Linked DNA regions of Methylosarcina fibrata AML-C10. Each later gene encodes a partner of the first gene's protein in a complex. Links are inferred from orthologs where the notes say so. Each region holds a gene or a part of one and is shown in the gene's direction. Other genes may lie near its edges.

Region 1 (2,895 bases):
CGCTAAAAAATCTGCGTCGCGGCCGTCCTGCGGTTTGACAAGGCTGCCATGATGGAATCATCAATAACGGATCGCATCAAGGACGACATGAAAGCCGCTATGAAAGGCGGCGACAAATTCAGACTGGGCGTGATTCGTTTGATTCTGGCCGCCATTAAGCAGGTCGAAGTCGATGAACGGATTACGGTGGATAACGACCGAGCCATTCTGGTGCTGGACAAGCTGCTGAAACAGCGGCGCGAATCCATCCGGCAGTTTACCGACGCCGGCCGGCTTGATCTGGCGGAAGCGGAAGAGGCCGAGGCGAAAATAATCCAGGAATTCCTGCCGCAAGCCCTGACCGAAGCGGAAATCGATGCAATGATCAACGAGGCAATTGCCGAGTCCGGCGCCGGGTCGATCAAGGACATGGGGAAAGTTATGAGCTTGCTGAAAGCCAGAATGCAAGGGCGCGCCGATATGTCGGCAGTGAGCAACAAAATCAAGGCTGCATTATCGGCTTAGGCGCTTCCGTTCCGGTATCGGCCATGTCCGGCGGCAGAATTCCCCGCACCTTTATTGACGATCTTTTAGCTCGGGTTGATCTGGTCGATTTGATCGATACCCACGTCCCTCTTAAAAAAACGGGCGCAAATTATGTAGCCCGTTGCCCTTTTCATACCGAAAAAACCCCCAGCTTTTCCGTCAACCGGAACAAACAGTTCTATCACTGCTTCGGTTGCGGCGTCAGCGGCAATGCCATCAGCTTTCTGATGGATTTTAATCATCTGGATTTTGTCGAAGCCGTCGAGGATCTGGCAACCTTTGCCGGTCTGGAAGTGCCGAGAGAGGCTTTTGAAAAACCCGACTCCGGCAACAAAGGGGATTTACCCCTGCTTTACCGCACCATGGAGCAGGTGGCCGCTTTTTATACCGAACAATTGAATACCCATCCGGAAGGAAAAAAAGCCCTGGGATATCTGCAAAACCGCGGCGTTTCAGGCGAGGTAATCGCCGATTATGTGCTCGGTTATGCCCCTCTGGCATGGAAAAAACTACAAGAGCGGTTCGATTCGCAACGTCTGCAAACCTGCGGATTACTGGGCAGGAACGAAGAAGGCGATCTCTATGGCCGTTTTCGGGGCCGAGTCATGTTCCCGATTCGAGACAAACGCGGACGAGTCATCGGCTTTGGCGGACGCATTCTCGACGATTCTTTGCCCAAGTACTTGAATTCTCCGGAAACGCCCCTATTTCAGAAAGGCAGGGAAGTATACGGACTGTACGAACTGCTGCGCAAGAATTCCAAACCCCAAAGGATTCTGGTAGTGGAAGGGTATATGGATGTCATCGCCCTGGCGCAGTTCGGCATTCATTACGCCGTCGCCACGTTAGGAACAGCCACCTCCCAGGCACATCTCGAACTGCTGTTTCGATTCACCGGCGAAGTGGTATTGTGCTTTGACGGCGACAAAGCCGGCCGGGAAGCGGCATGGCGGGCAATGGAACCGATTTTTCCTTGTCTAAGGGATGGCCGGCAGGTACGCATCATGTTGTTGCCGCAAAACGAGGATCCCGACTCCCTGATTCGCAAGGAAGGCGAGACGGGGTTCGCCAATCGTTTGCAAGCAGCCGAAACGCTTTCGGACTATTTTTTTACCCGGCTTTCGTCGGAATTAAACCTGAGCAGACTGGAAGATCGGGCCCAACTGGTCAACAGGGCCAAACCCTATCTGGATAAATTGCCGCAAAGCATATTCCGGGAAATGATGTTTGCGAGGCTCAGGGAGCTAACGGAGTATCGTTCGCTGGATGTTTCGGAGAATACGGCTAAACTTAAGCGAAAATATGACCGCAAGCCACTTCAAGAAAAAGGCAGACCGTCCTCCGCGCGGACCGCTCTGGCCTTATTAGTGCAGAACCCTCGATTGGTCGAACTGATTGAACAAAAGGAAATTGACTGGAATGAGCTGGATTTTCCCGGCGTGGAATTGTTTAAAGATATCCTGCACGCGGTTCTCGCAAACACACCGGCCACTGCCGGCGCGCTGCTCGAGATTTTCCGGGAAAAACCCGAAGAAAAATCCGTCAAAGCCCTAGCCCTTTTACCCTTACTGGTGCCGCCTGACGGCCTTGAAGCCGAATTTTCCGATGCGCTGGATAGGCTCCTGGCCCAATCCAGATCTTCGGTATTGGATAAATTATTGGCCAAGGAACAATCCGCGGGACTCGATAGGCGCGAAAAAGACTTGTTACGAAAACTTCTGGCTCATACTCATAAATAATTGTGATGCCAAAATTTAAATTTATATAGTATAATTATCTGTTCAGTTTAGTCCGGCTGAATCCTTATTCGGTGAGTGAATGATGAATCAAGAACAACAGCAATCCCAGCTTAAACAATTGATAGCCAAAGGCAAAATCCAGGGTTTTCTGACCTATGCCGAGGTGAATGATCACTTGCCTAGTGACATTGTTGATCCTGAGCAAATCGAAGACTTCATCGCCATGATCAACGACATGGGCATTCAGGTTTATGAAGTCGCCCCCGATGAAGACTCGCTGATCACCGACTCGGCCGCAGTCACTACCGATGACGAAGATGCGGAAGAAGTCGCCGCTCTCGCCTCGGTCGACAGTGAATTCGGCAGAACGACCGACCCGGTTCGCATGTACATGCGGGAAATGGGTTCGGTAGAGCTGTTGACGCGCTCCGATGAGTTAAAAATCGCCAAGCGCATTGAAGAAGGCCAGCAACAACTGGTTAAGGCAATCTCTCGTTCCTGCATGGTCGTGGAAGACTTTCTGCAATCCTATGACTCCATTTCCGGAGAAGAAGGCGGCATCCGGCTGACCGATCTAATCACCGGCTTTGTCGATTTGAGCGAACCTGAAGATCTTGCCGCCGTCGCCGCC
Region 2 (7,883 bases), 3.3 Mb from region 1 along the record:
GGAGGCGGCATCGAGTCGGAAGGCATCGCCTCGGAGCGGTGTCCTGACGACGACGGTCTGCCGGCAGGGGCATGGCCGCCTTGAGGCTGGTCTCCGCCGAAGCTGGCGGTGCCGCCGCTGCGGCTGTCCAGCATATGCATCTCTTCCGCGACGATTTCGGTCGTATAGCGGTCCTGTCCGTCCTGTCCTTGCCACTTCTGGGTCCGAATGCGTCCTTCCACATAAACCTGGCTGCCTTTTTTCAAATATTCGCCGGCCACTTCGGCAAGACGGCTAAAAAAAACCACGCGGTGCCATTCGGTCTCTTCCTTGCGCTCGTTCGTCTGTTTGTCTCTCCATCTTCTGCTGGTAGCCAGGCGAATGGTCGTTACCTGGCCGCCGTTCGGCATGAAGCGAACCTCAGGATCGGCACCCAACCTTCCTATCAATATAACTTTATTCAGCATCTTTTACTCCAAAATGTTATTTTCCACTGCATCTAAGCATTTCTATTTCAACTGAGACATGTTCGAACGGAGAAAGTTGTCAGGCCGGTGCATGGAGTCACAGTTAAATTTGATAAAATGGCAGTATATCAAAACCGGGGCTCTTGCGAATACGACCCGGAAAAAATCTTTACCCATCATTCCGGAATTGTTATGTCAGAACCACTTCTCTATCCTCAGGACGTTTCGCTGGAAGCGTTAAAGATCCCGCCCAATTCGATTCAGGCCGAACAATCGGTGCTGGGCGGATTGATGCTGGACAATCAGACCTGGGATTCCGTTTCGGATAAAGTGTCCGAAGAGGACTTCTATCGCAAGGACCATCGCCTCATTTTCAAAACCATCGCTGCTCTCGCCGAAAAACAGGTTCCGTTCGACGTCATCACCATTTCGGAAGCCCTGGAAGCGGTGGGCGAACTGGAAAACGTCGGCGGCCTGGCCTACTTGGGCCTGCTGGCCAAGGAAACGCCGAGCGCCGCGAACATCGTCAGTTACGCCAACATCGTCCGGGACCGGTCGGTGCTGCGCCAGTTGATCCACGTCGGCACCCGGATTGCCGATTCCGCGTTCAATACCGAAGGCCGGGATACCTCCGAACTGCTCGAACAGGCCGAGCGCGACGTCTTCAAAATCGCCGAGCAGCGTCAGCGCGGACAAGGCGGCTTCCAGTCGATCAAAACGCTGCTGGCGCGCGCGGTGGACAAGATCGAAATCATGTTCGCCCAGGAAGGCTCGATTACCGGCGCCGGCACCGGCTTTACCGAGCTGGACCGGCTGACTTCCGGCCTGCAGCCGGCCGACCTGATCATCGTGGCCGGCCGTCCCTCGATGGGCAAGACCACGATCGCGATGAACATGGCGGAAAATATCGCCATCAAAAGCGGCACGCCAGTCGCAGTCTTCAGTATGGAAATGCCGGGCGACGCTCTGGCGATGCGGATGATGTCGTCGCTGGGCCGCATCGACCAGCACCGGGTCCGCACCGGCAAGCTGGAAGACGACGACTGGCCGCGCCTGACTTCGGCGATGAGCCTTCTCGCCGAAACCAAGCTGTTTATCGACGACACGCCCGCGCTGACGCCCACCGAAGTGCGTTCGAGAGCCCGGCGGCTGACGCGCGAACACGGCCAATTGGGACTGATCGTACTGGATTATCTCCAGTTGATGCAGTCGCCGAGCAGCGGCGACAACCGGGTTCAGCAGATTTCCGATATCTCGCGCGGTTTGAAGGCGCTGGCCAAGGAATTGAACGTGCCGGTGATCGCGCTCTCGCAGTTGAACCGCAACCTGGAGCAGCGGCCGAACAAGCGTCCGATGATGTCCGACTTGCGGGAGTCCGGCGCGATCGAGCAGGACGCCGACCTGATTCTGTTCGTTTACCGGGACGAAGTCTATAACGAAGACAGTCCGGACAAAGGCATCGCCGAAGTGATTGTCGGCAAGCAGCGTAACGGCCCGTTGGGCACAGTCCGGCTGACCTTCCTCGGGCAATATACCCGCTTTGAAAATTACGCAGGGAATCCTTATGGCAGCGACGACTATGAATAAAAGCCGCCTCTCCGAAACCATCGGCCACGACGAGGGCTTCCGATGATGCCGGCCACCTACGCTCTCGTCCATCTGGAAGCCGCCCAGCATAATCTTGAGATCGCCCGCCGCCATGCCCCCAAAGCCCGGATCATGGCGGTCATCAAGGCCAACGGTTACGGCCACGGCCTGGTGCGCATCGCTCAGGCTCTGGCTAACGCCGACGCCTTTGCGGTCGCCCGGGTCGACGAAGGCATCTATTTGCGCAACGCGGGCGTTCGACGCCCCATTACCGTCCTGGAAGGCTTTACCTTTAACGAAGAACTGGACACGCTCCTGCATTACGGTCTCGACTCGGTAGTACACTCATTCATTCAGTTCGACGTTCTCGAACGAAGGACCGAGACCGGGCAAATGGACGCCTGGCTGAAGCTCGACACCGGCATGAACCGGCTCGGATTCAAGCCGGAAGAATTTGACGCCGCCTATCGAAGGTTGAGCCGATGCCGAATCGTCCGCGGCCCCTGCCATCTGATGACCCATCTGGCCAACTCCGACGCCGTCGACGACGGCAAGACCGCAAGACAACTCAAGCTGTTCAACGAAACGGTGCGCCCCTATCCGGGTCTGCGCAGCATCGCCAATTCGGCGGGCATTCTGGCCTGGCCCGATGCGGTCAGCGACTGGGTCCGCCCCGGCATCATGCTGTACGGAATCTCTCCGTTTCCGGACCGTACCGGAGCAGAGCTCGGCCTGCAACCGATCATGGAGTTATACTCCCGGCTGATCTCGGTAAAGCCGCTCAAAAAAGGCGAAACGGTCGGTTACGGAACGGGGTGGGTTTGCCATAGGCCCACCACCCTGGGCGTCGTGGCGATCGGCTACGGCGACGGCTACCCCCGCCATGCCGAAACGGGCACGCCGGTGCTGGTCAACGGCCGGCGCGTTCCTTTGATCGGCCGGGTTTCCATGGACATGATCACCGTCGATCTGGAAACCCAACCCGATGCCAAACCCGGAGATCCCGTCTGCCTGTGGGGAAGAAATCTTCCGGTCGAAGAAATCGCGCTGCACGCAGGCACCATTCCCTACACGCTGGTCTGCGGCATCACTCAACGCGTGCAGATCATCGTCGACGAGCCGCGGAATTGGCCGGCCAGAGCATGACGGCGCGCCGGATCATACGACTATCGCAATGAGTCCCTTGCTACATTCATTTCATCCGGTCGTGGCCGGTTGGTTTTTCGGCCGCTTCAAGGCGCCCTCGGAAGTTCAACTCCGGGCCTGGCCCGCGATCCAGGCCGGGCAATCGACGCTGATCGCGGCGCCGACCGGCTCCGGAAAAACCCTGGCCGCCTTTCTGGCGGTCATCGATCAACTGGTTCGGCAGGGACTGGAATCAACGCTTCCCGACGAGACCCGGATTCTTTATGTCTCGCCGCTGAAGGCCCTGTCCAACGACATTCACAAAAATCTGGAATTGCCGCTGTCCGGCATCGGCATGGCGCTGCTGGAAGCCTCCCTGCCGGGCATCGTCATCAGAGCCCAAACCCGGACCGGCGATACCTCCCAGGCCGAGCGCACGGCGATGAAGCGCTATCCGCCGCACATCCTGGTAACGACGCCGGAATCCTTGTATCTTCTGCTGACTTCGGGCTCCGGACGGGACATGCTGAAAACCGTACGCACCGTGATCGTCGACGAAATCCATGCGCTGGCCGGCAACAAACGCGGCGCGCATCTGATGCTCTCGCTCGAACGCCTGTGCCAATTGACCGAAAAACCTCCGGTCAGAATCGGTTTGTCCGCGACGCAAAAGCCGCTCGATGCGATCGCCCATTACCTGAACGGCTGCCGGGACACGCCCTGCACCGTCATCGACACCGGCCACGTCCGCCGCCGCGACCTCAGAATCGAAGTCACCGGCTCGCCGCTGGAAGCGGTCATGGCCAACGAAGTCTGGACGGAAATCTACGACCGCCTGGAACAGCTCGTTCTCGAGCACCATACCACGCTGATTTTCGTCAATACCCGCCGTCTGGCCGAACGCGCGGCCGCGGCCCTGGCCGAACGGCTCGGCGAGGACGCGGTCACCGCCCATCACGGCAGTCTGGCCAAGGAACACCGTCTTTCGGCCGAACAACGCCTGAAACAAGGCAAGCTGAAAGCGCTGGTCGCAACCGCTTCGCTCGAGCTGGGCATCGACATCGGCGACGTCGATCTGGTCTGCCAGCTCGGCTCGCCGCACGCGATCGCGACCTTTTTGCAACGGGTCGGACGCTCCGGCCACCGTCTCGGTGCCACGCCCAAAGGCCGGCTGTTTCCGCTGTCACGGGACGATTTGCTGGAATGCACCGCCCTGCTTGCGGCAATTGCCGAGGACCGGCTCGATCAAATTCGGATTCCGGACCATCCTCTGGACGTGCTGGCGCAGCAGATCGTCGCCGAAGTTGCCTGCCGGGAATGGAGCGAGCAGGCGCTGTACCGCGCCTTCACGAGGGCCTGGCCTTACCGTGCACTGACCGAGGAGCAATTTTCGGCCGTGGTCAAAATGCTCGGCGAAGGCTATCACACCCGGCGCGGACGGCGCGGCGCCCACATCCACCGCGATCTCGTCCACGGCATGCTGAGAAGCCGCAAGGGCGCCCGGCTGACGGCGCTCCTGAACGGCGGCGCGATACCGGACCAGTTCGATTACGACGTAATATTGCAGCCTGAAAGTTTATTCGTCGGCACGCTGAACGAAGATTTCGCTTTTGAAAGCATCCCCGGCGACATCTTCCAGCTCGGAAACAACTCCTACCGGATGCTCAAGATCGAACAGGGCAAAGTATTCGTCGAAGACGCCCACGGCCAACCGCCCAACATTCCGTTCTGGTTCGGCGAAGCGCCGGGCCGCACCGTCGAATTGTCGGAAGCCGTCTCGGATCTTTCGGAAAAGCTCGACTGCATGCTGGAACAAGGGCCCGAGGCGGCGCGCGCCTTCCTGGAGCGCGAGCCGGCGCTTCCTGCCGCGGCGGCCGAACAGTTGCTGAATTACCTGGCCGCCGCGAAAGCCGCGCTGACCGTATTGCCGACTCTGAATACGCTGGTCTTCGAGCGGTTTTTCGACGAGACCGGCGACATGCATTTCGTCATCCATTCGCCCTACGGCTCCAGGGTCAATCGGGCCTGGGGCCTGGCGCTGCGCAAACGGTTCTGCCGGCGTTTCAATTTTGAACTGCAAGCCGCGGCCGGCGAAGACAACATCATTCTATCGCTGGGCCCGACCCACAGTTTTCCGCTGCTGGAGCCTGCCTCCTATCTGAAAGCCGACAGCGTCGAACAGGTTCTGGTGCAGGCGCTGCTGGCGGCGCCGATGTTTCCGTCGCGCTGGCGCTGGGTCGCGAACACGGCTTTGGCGGTGCCCCGCAACCGGGCAGGAAAAAAAGTGCCGGCCCAGTTTCAGCGCAACGACGCCGAAGATTTGATTGCCGTCGTTTTTCCCGATCAACTGGCCTGCTTCGAGAACATTGCCGGCGACCGGGAAGTGCCCGATCACCCCCTGGTCAATCAGACCTTGTGGGATTGCCTGCACGAACTGATGGACATCGACGGCCTCAAACAATTGTTGAAAGGCATCGAGAACGGCGCCGTTCGCATCGTCGCGCGGGATCTGACCACGCCGTCGCCGATGGCGCAGGAAATCATCAACGCCCGGCCCTACGCCTTTCTCGACGATACGCCGGCAGAGGAACGGCGCACGCTCGCGATACAGCAAAGGCGTTTCGCCGGCGCGGCGGAGGCCGCCGACATCGGCCGGCTGAATCCCGAAGCCATCGAACGGGTACGGCAGGAAGCCTGGCCCCTGGCGCGCGATGAAGACGAATTGCATGACGCGCTGGTGGTGCTGGGCTGCCTGACCGAACAGGAAGGCCGGAGCGCTCCCGGCTGGTCTGCGTTGTTTGCGAATCTGCAGCAGGATCGGCGCGCCACGGCCATGACGCTTCCTCAAGGCCAGCGTCTGTGGGCCGCCGCCGAACGCTTGCACGAATTACAGATCGTCTATCCGGAGGCTTCCTTGTCGCCTGCCATGGATGCCGCTGCCGGCGATTCGGCTCAGGATCGGGAAACCGCCTTGGAGGAATTGGTGCGCAGCCGGCTGGAAGGATTAGGGCCGGTCACGGCCGAGCGCCTAACAGCCTCTCTGGCTTTGCCGAACGCCGGCATCGAGCGGGCGCTGCTGGCCCTGGAACAACAGGGTACGGTTCTTCGGGGTAGCTTCACTCCGGGCTGCGGGGAAACCGAGTGGTGCGAACGGTCGCTGCTCGCGCGCATTCACCGCTATACCTTGAAACAATTGCGCAACGAAATCGAGCCGGTAGCGCCCGCCGACTACATGCGTTTTCTGTTCCGCTGGCACAGGCTGCACGAACCGGTGGCCGGCGAGGCCGCTCTGGCCAAAATTCTGAAGCAACTCGAAGGCTGCAATTTGCCGGCCGCCGCCTGGGAATCGGACGTCCTGCCGCGCCGAAGCAAGCCTTATTACGCTTCGGAGCTGGATCAACTGTGCAATTCCGGCCAGTTCATCTGGCTTCGGTTGAAGCCTGTGACCGGAAGCCATCCCAAATCGGCCGGAAAAACGACGGCGATCGCCTTGATCGAGCGCGCTCATCTGGAGGAGTGGCGCCATTTCTCGCCGCTGCCGGACAAAGACAAGCTGGATCTGTCCGGGAACGCCCTGAGAGTCTATGACGCACTCAGCCGATGGGGCGCCAGTTTTTTTCAGGAACTGACGAGCGAAACCGGCCTTCTGAAAACGCAGCTCGAAGAAGCCCTGGGCGTTCTGGTCGCCGCCGGCCTGGTCACTTCGGACAGTTTCCAGGGCCTGCGCACTCTGGTCGTGCCGCAAAAAATTCTGCATCGGCGCAGCAAACGCTATCCTTTTCATGATCCTTTGGCCGCCGCCGGCCGCTGGTCTTTGTTGCGTCCTCAACGTTCCAAACCCGAGGATTCCTATCAGCCGGTGGAACACGTTGCCCGCACGTTGCTTTTGCGCTACGGCGTGATTTTCCGCAAGTTGCTGGACAATGAAGAAAACCTTCCGACCTGGCGGGAACTGCTTTATGTCTACCGCCGCCTGGAAGCCCGCGGCGAACTGCGCGGCGGCCGCTTCGTACAGGGGTTCGCCGGCGAACAATTCGCCCTGCCGGAAGCGCTGAGTGCCCTGCGCGACGTCCGCAAGCACCCCAAAACCGGCGAACTGACCGTAATCAATTGCGCCGATCCGTTGAACTTGTCCGGTATCATTACACCCGGCGAGCGGATTCCGTCGATTTCCGGCCAGCGCATGATCTACCGCGACGGCGTACCTCTGGCGTTCGGCCAGCGCGATAAAGTCACTTATCTGGAACCGATGGATGCCGAGCATCAATGGCGGCTGCAATGGGCGTTGATGGGAAAATAGGAAATCAATCTTTATGATGCACATTCCCCATGGCCCTTCCGCGAACATTGGAAATCGAAGAAATCACTATTTAATGAAACAGTTTCTTAGCAATGCCTATATCGCCTCGATCCTGGGGGTTGGGGCCATTTTATTCGTATTAAAAAAGCTACAGTTCATTTTCGGAAATTCTTCGCCGCTCCTGCTGTTTCTGATCGTCATCGCTTTTTCCGGCTGGCGGGGCGGATTAAAGGCCGGGCTTTTCACTACGGCGTTGAGCACCGCAGCCAGCATCTACTTTCTGACCGAGCCGGATCACTCGTTCTATATTACCCACCCCAGCGAATTGCTTCGGACCATTCTTTTGGCGAGCGTGGGCGCCATCTACAGCTTGATCATTGCCCGTGTATACCAGCAGGAAAAACGGGCCTTGCAGACGGTTATGG

Evidence for each region.
Region 2: the proteins of dnaG (region 1) and dnaB are in contact, whole or in part, in a crystal structure (PDB 2R6A), measured with the Geobacillus stearothermophilus proteins. The link is inferred for Methylosarcina fibrata AML-C10 from one-to-one orthologs. Residues at the interface, in WP_049624496.1 of Geobacillus stearothermophilus: Lys456, Leu457, Leu458, Pro459, Ala460, Asn463, Ala464, Leu467, Leu535, Leu536, Ile537, Ala538, Gln544, Glu545, Asp548, Tyr549, His552; in WP_033016901.1 of Geobacillus stearothermophilus: Ser13, Glu15, Ala16, Gln18, Glu91, Leu92, Asp94, Ala95, Val96, Pro97, Thr98, Ala99, Ala100, Asn101, Tyr104, Tyr105, Ile108.

What each region holds. Positions count from the first base shown.
Region 1 is NZ_KB889965.1:4,615,682-4,618,576, reverse strand. It holds dnaG (DNA primase), read left to right. Parts: upstream 1-527; coding sequence 528-2,264; downstream 2,265-2,895. Other genes in the region: rpoD (RNA polymerase sigma factor RpoD), read left to right, coding at 2,347-2,895; A3OW_RS0121880 (GatB/YqeY domain-containing protein), read left to right, coding at 52-504; rpsU (30S ribosomal protein S21), read left to right, coding at 1-38. UniProt on the Escherichia coli protein: RNA polymerase that catalyzes the synthesis of short RNA molecules used as primers for DNA polymerase during DNA replication.
Region 2 is NZ_KB889965.1:1,288,301-1,296,183, forward strand. The notes cover bases 1-2,835. They hold dnaB (replicative DNA helicase), read left to right. Parts: upstream 1-638; coding sequence 639-2,033; downstream 2,034-2,835. Other genes in these bases: ssb (single-stranded DNA-binding protein), read right to left, coding at 1-446; alr (alanine racemase), read left to right, coding at 2,076-2,835. In the rest of the region: more of alr, read left to right, coding at 2,836-3,179; A3OW_RS0106240 (DEAD/DEAH box helicase), read left to right, coding at 3,208-7,458; A3OW_RS0106245 (PAS domain S-box protein), read left to right, coding at 7,532-7,883. UniProt on the Escherichia coli protein: The main replicative DNA helicase, it participates in initiation and elongation during chromosome replication. Travels ahead of the DNA replisome, separating dsDNA into templates for DNA synthesis.